Linked DNA regions of Adhaeribacter radiodurans. The protein of the gene in region 1 interacts with the protein of each later gene in a pairwise test. Links are inferred from orthologs where the notes say so. Each region holds a gene or a part of one and is shown on either strand. Other genes may lie near its edges. The genes, in order: priA and HUW48_RS02820.

Region 1 (3,417 bases):
GAATTCCTTTGCTGATTTTTACCTGCCCAACGCCATTTTCGCTGGTACCGAAACGGAGAGCAATTTGCCTTTACTCACGGATCGTTTAGCCATTGGGGAAGAAACTACCATTTACGTGTGCTTCAATAAAACCTGCCAATTACCGGTACATACCATAACCGAAGCACTCGAACAGTTAGATAAGATTGATTAAGTAAGTTACAGGTTATAACCTGTAACCTGTTACCTGTTACTAACGGCAACTACTCACAACTATTTGGGAAAGATTGCGGTTCTTGCGACCTTTGTTAGAGCTGAAAACTCTTCAGCGGTAAAAAATTGGAGTACTGTTGAGCCAGCCATTATTATTTCAGTCGTCGGAACAAGCTACGGAGCGGATAACTTTATTTGCCGACGTTATCTTGCCTTTACCTTTGCCCAAGCTTTACACGTATCGGGTTCCTTACGACATGAACGACGATATTTTTGTAGGCACCCGGGTTATTGTTCAGTTTGGGGCAAAGAAAATATTAAGTTGCATTGTAGCCGATGTGCACGAAAAGCCACCGGTAGGATACCAGGCAAAATACATTCTGGAAATTATCGATGAAACTCCCGTAGTAACAACGCCCCAGCTTAAAATTTTTAATTGGATAGCGGAGTACTACATGTGCACCATTGGGGAAGTAATTAACGCGGCTTTACCGTCGGCGCTAAAATTAAGCAGCGAATCGCGGATACAGTTGCATCCGCAGTATAATTTGGAATATTCTAACTATCCCTTATCGGCGCCCGAAGAAAAGATCGTTTTTGCTTTAGGCCAGAATCAAACACTCACTTTCACGGAAGTTGGTAATTTATTACAAATCAGCCATTTTCATAAAATAATAAAATCGCTTATTCAAAAAGAGATTATAATTATTTTCGAGGAAATAGCCGATAAGTACACGCCTAAAGTGGTAAAAAAACTCCGCTTGTCGCCGTATTTTATCCATGAAGCCGAAATGCTGGAAGAACTCATGAGTCAATTAGCGGTTCGCCCCAAACAACTCGATGTGGTACTCCATTATCTGCAAAAAGTACCCGTTCACCAGAATGTACACTTAAACGAAAAAGGCATTGAGAAAAATATTTTAACTTCTAATCCGCACCTTTCACTATCCTCAATTAATGCTTTAATAAAAAAAGGTATTCTGGAGCAATTTGAAACCATTGTTTCCCGGTTCCCGGTGGATGAGAATAAACCCCAGCCAGCTTTTAACTTATCCGGGCATCAAATAACGGCTCGGGATGAAATATTAGATTTATTCGACAGCAAAGATATTGTGTTGTTACACGGCATTACCGGTAGCGGTAAAACCGAAGTATACATCGATTTAATAAAAAAAGCACTGGAAGGTGGTGGTCAGGTATTGTATTTATTACCCGAAATTGCTCTTACAGCTCAGATTGTTACGCGGCTTATTAAAGTATTCGGCAGTCGTTTAGGAGTTTATCATTCTAAATTCTCCGATAATGAACGGGTAGAAGTCTGGAACGGTGTTTTATCGGGGCGTTTTTCGGTGGTAATTGGGGTGCGCTCGGCAATTTTTTTACCTTTCCATAACTTGTCATTGATTATTGTGGACGAAGAACACGAATCGTCTTACAAGCAATACGAACCGGCTCCTCGTTATAACGCGCGCGAAGTAGCGCTTATGCTGGCAACTTACCATAAATGCAAAACTTTGTTAGGCTCGGCTACCCCCGCCGTTGAAACGTATTACAATGCCAAAACCGGCCGCTGGGGTTTAGTAACCATGAATAAAAGATTCGGAGAAGCCGGTTTACCTGAAATTGAACTGGTGGATACCCGCCGCGAAAGCCAGAAGAAAACAATGCACAGTCATTTTTCGCAAAAATTACTGGCACAAATCGAACAAAAATTACAGAAACAAGAACAAGTAATTTTATTTCAAAACCGCCGGGGTTACGCTCCTTACATTAATTGCCACGATTGCGATTGGATTCCGAAGTGTAAAAATTGCGCCGTAAGCCTCTCCTACCATAAATATAACCGTGAATTGCGCTGCCATTATTGCGGTTACCACGAGTCTATGCCCCATGATTGCCCGGCCTGTGGTTCCACCATGATTAAAACCGTTGGCTTTGGTACCGAAAAAATTGAAGATGAATTAAAGTTACTATTACCGGAAGCGAACATTCAGCGGATGGATTTAGATACTACGCGCAGTAAAAATAGCTACCAGCAAATAATTGCTGATTTTGAAGCCAATAACACGAATGTTTTAGTGGGCACGCAAATGGTAACCAAGGGGTTAGACTTCGAAAATGTAAGTTTGGTGGGCATTATCAACGCCGATAGTATTATAAATTATCCTGATTATCGCGCACATGAGCGGGCATACCAGATGTTTGTGCAGGTAAGTGGCCGGGCCGGCCGTAAAGGCAAAAAAGGCTTAGTAATTATTCAAACGGGTAATCCCTCGCAGGGAATTTTTCAGAAAGTAATCGCAAACGATTACCAGGCCTTATACGAATTTGAAATTCAGGAACGCCGTAAATTTAATTTCCCGCCATTTATGCGCGTTATTAAAATTACGGTTAAACACATCGACGAGAAAATTAACGAACAAGCGGCAGCGGTTCTTGCCAAAGAGTTTACCGATCGTTTGCCTAAAAATCAGGTACTCGGTCCGGAAGTGCCTTATATTTTTAAAATCCGCAATTATTATCTGAGCGAAATTCACATTAAACTCGACCGGGAACATACCAGCCTAAAAACGGCCAAACTGCTTATAGCAGAAGCTATTAACCAGTTGAAATTAAATAAAGATTTTCGCAATATTCGGGTGGTAGTAGATGTAGATCCAGTGTAAAGGTTAAATTACTATTTTGAAGCAGGCAACTTTAAAAATTTAAATTTTGCAACTTAAGTTAGAAATTACGTAAGCAAAAAACAAATATTACGCTCATTTAGAGCGCCTTTTTTACCTGATTTAGAAGTAATTTATTTTTGCACTTTACTTATCTACTAAAAATGAGAAAAATTCTTCTTCTTATTTTAACTATTGGTTTGTTGTTCATAAAAAATTCTGCTTCAGCCCAATCCGAAACGGCCGAATTAATAAAAAGTGGAATAGTAAATGCTGAACTTTTAGCAAAAGCTTACGGCACTCCTTTAAGTAAGGCGTTCGGTGCAGATTTAAATACGGGTTGGATAACCACCGGTAAAGCTTTTAAACCGGGCCGTTTCGAAATTCGGGTATTTGCCAATGCCACTTTTGTACCCCAAAAAGACCGCACCTTTGATGTTAGTTCTATTGGCTTAAACTCCAACGTGCGGATTGCTCCTGGTAGCGGCACCATTGCTCCTACTGTTTTCGGAGAAGATTCTCCCGGTCCATTATTGAACGTTTACGCCACCCGCCCCGATAC
Region 2 (3,105 bases), 230 kb from region 1 along the record:
CACCGATGAAATATTTTCCTTGCTTTCGCCCACATATACTTTTACACGTTTAACGTGTTTGTTATCCGCTGATTCTATTACAAACTTAAATTTATCAAATTCAGTATCTTCGCCATCCTGCGGAATTTTAGAAAATAACTCAATCATTAAACCTCCTATTGATTCGTTTTTACCTCTTACCGGCTCAAAAATATCGGTAGTACTACCAATAATCCGGCAGAAATCGGCCAGCGAGGTTTTCCCTTCAAAGATATAGGTGTTTTCGTTGATTTGCGAATAAACAATTTCGTCTTCTTCGTCAAATTCATCTTTAATATCGCCCACAATTTCTTCAATTACATCTTCAAAGGTTAACAAACCCGACGTGCCGCCGTATTCATCTACAACAATAGCCATATGAACGTGGCGCTCCTGAAAATCTTTTAGTAAATCATCTACTTTTTTAATTTCCGGTACAAAATACGGCGGCCGGATTAAGGTTTGCCAAATAAAGTCAGGGCTGGCATCTAAATGCGGAAGCAAATCTTTTACGTATAAAATGCCTTCTATCTGGTCAATGCTGCCGTTGTAAACCGGAATCCGGGAGTACTCATACTGGTTAATTAACGGAATAATTTCGGCGAGTTTTTGGGTAATATCAAAAGCAGCAATATCCATGCGGGAGCGCATTACTTGTTTTACCGTAAGCGAACCAAAATTAACAATCCCTTTCAGGATTTCTTTTTCTTCGTGGGTAGTTTCAGGGGTGCTAGCTTCTTCAATGGCTTGCTGTAGTTCTTCAATAATTTGGGTAGTGGGCCGATGACGATATCGGTTCTCGATGGCTTGAGTAATGTATAAAAGCAATGAAACAAGCGGAGAAAGTAAATTTTGTGCCGTATTTACTACGCCCGTCATTCGTTGCGCCGTAATCAGGTTCTTCTGATTGGCATATACTTTTGGTAATACTTCGCCAAAAAAAGCAATTGCCAAGGTAAATAGTAAGGTAAAGCCTAATAACATGCCCATGTTAATAGTGGGCAAAGCAACTACCTCCCAAAAAAGATGCAAACTAATAATAACAATACTCAAATTAATAATAGTATCGAGTACCAATAGAGTAGTAAGCAACCGGCGCGGGTTTTCCAGTAAAACTGGTATCAGATGTATCGAGCGCTTCGGGCTTTGCCGGCAAAGTATCAGGTCGTTTTCGGATAAGGAGAAAAATGCAACCTCAGCTCCCGAAACCAGGGCTGAGGCTGTTAGTAAAAAAATAATGCAAATGAAAGTAAGATACGGCAACAAGCCCGAAAAATCGGGAAGGATTAAAAGTAAGGAGAGTACTATAAAACTTTTACTCTCAGGGTCGCCGCCCGAATCAATATTTTCCAAAGTAAAGCTGTTTAGTGGAACATCGGGTTAAAAGGGCAAATCATCTGGTTCACCCTCAAAGGCCGGCGCTTCAGCCCGCCCGCCTGAACTCGAACCAGCCGTTTCCGGGTTGCTGTTATTTGCTCCGGCATCGGTCCGGCCACCTAACATAGTCATGTTATCGGCTACTATTTCGGTGGAGTAACGCTGAATACCTTCTTTATCCTGATAATTGTTCGTTCTGATTTTACCTTCAATGTAAACTGATTGCCCTTTTTTTAAGTATTTCTCGGCTACTTCAGCTAAACCACGCCATACCACAATGTTGTGCCACTCGGTGCGTTCCTGCTTTTCGCCATTTTTATCTTTAAAAGTCTCAGAAGTAGCAATCGGAAAACGAGCTACAGCTACGCCGCCTTCCAGATGCCGTACTTCCGGATCTTTGCCCAAATTACCTACTAAAATTACTTTGTTTACACTTGCCATAGAAAACGCGTTTAGGTTTACAAAACTAAAGTTAAGTTTAAATATAATTAAAATCCGGTATCCTGCAAATATTGGCTGATAAGGACAGATTTAGGTAATTGCTCAATTTCATCTTTCGAATAAGCCACTAAGTCAGTTGATTCCAGGCTTTTCTCCCTTAAACGGAAATTTAGTTCTATCAGATAAAATTTGGCTACTATTTTCTGGTGACTTAAAGTACGTTTATACGTTTTAATGGGTTCCTGAATATATTTATAATCTATAGAAGGTTCCAGACTGGATACTTGTTGCCGGATACTTTCCGGGGAAAAAGCAGCTTCCTCTTCGGGTAATAAATAAAAATCGTAGAGCCCCTGCCAAATATCACTTTCCGTTCGCTTTTTTAAATAATACGTTTGCTCGTGTCGAAACACCAGATAATGGAAATATCGCAAGCGGCTGCCTTTATTTTTAACTTTATGCGGTAAGGCTTCTACCAGGCCGTGCTGAAACGCGTAGCACACCTGCTGGAAAGGACAAAACAAGCAATCGGGCATTAATGGGGTGCATTGGATAGCCCCAAATTCCATAATGGCTTGGTTATAAGTATCCGGGTGATCAGCGGGAATTAACGAATCGGCGAGTACCTGAAAGGCTTTTTTACCGGCCGGACTAGCAATGTTTTCGGCCAACCCAAATACTCTGGCCAGTACCCTAAACACGTTACCATCTACTACGGCTACCTTTTCTCTATAAGCAAAAGAAGCAATTGCGGCGGCTGTATACGGACCAATTCCTTTTAATTGCAATAAACCATTGTAAGTAGCAGGAAATATTCCATTACATTCTTTCGTTATATAGATGGCCGTTTGGTGCATATTGCGGGCCCGGGAATAATACCCCAGACCTTGCCAGTGGCGGAGTACTTCGTCAGGCGGAGCGGCTGCTAAATCCTGAACAGTAGGGTAAGCAGAGATAAAATCCAGGTAATAAGGTAATCCTTGTTTCACCCGGGTTTGTTGTAAAATTACTTCGGATAGCCAAATAGCGTACGGATCTTTGGTTTCGCGCCAAGGTAAAGAACGTTGATGACGTTGGTACCAATTTATTAAGGTAGTGGCAAAATAATCAGGAGTAGGAAGCGCCATTATGGTATTATTTGACTTAAAAATAGTATGCTTAACAACAATCTGACAGCATAAAATGATTTTTTGAGTAAATAGTTTTTACTTATCGAAAAGTGGGAGTACCTTTGTGCCCCGATTTAAAGCTAAGTAAAAGACAGAGTTA

What was found.
Region 2: the proteins of priA (region 1) and HUW48_RS02820 interact in binary tests that used the Escherichia coli proteins (3 or more experiments, as listed by UniProt). The link is inferred for Adhaeribacter radiodurans from one-to-one orthologs.

What each region holds. Positions count from the first base shown.
Region 1 is NZ_CP055153.1:782,524-785,940, reverse strand. What follows is about bases 11-3,093. They hold priA (replication restart helicase PriA), read left to right. Parts: upstream 11-329; coding sequence 330-2,858; downstream 2,859-3,093. Other genes in these bases: HUW48_RS03710 (DUF6588 family protein), read left to right, coding at 3,020-3,093; HUW48_RS03720 (thioredoxin domain-containing protein), read left to right, coding at 11-193. Outside these bases: more of HUW48_RS03720, read left to right, coding at 1-10; more of HUW48_RS03710, read left to right, coding at 3,094-3,417.
Region 2 is NZ_CP055153.1:552,238-555,342, forward strand. The notes cover bases 118-2,888. They hold HUW48_RS02820 (single-stranded DNA-binding protein), read right to left. Parts: upstream 1,837-2,888; coding sequence 1,399-1,836; downstream 118-1,398. Other genes in these bases: gldE (gliding motility-associated protein GldE), read right to left, coding at 118-1,371; mutY (A/G-specific adenine glycosylase), read right to left, coding at 1,884-2,888. In the rest of the region: gliding motility lipoprotein GldD, read right to left, coding at 1-35; more of gldE, read right to left, coding at 1-117; more of mutY, read right to left, coding at 2,889-2,963. UniProt on the Escherichia coli protein: Plays an important role in DNA replication, recombination and repair. Binds to ssDNA and to an array of partner proteins to recruit them to their sites of action during DNA metabolism. Acts as a sliding platform that migrates on DNA via reptation.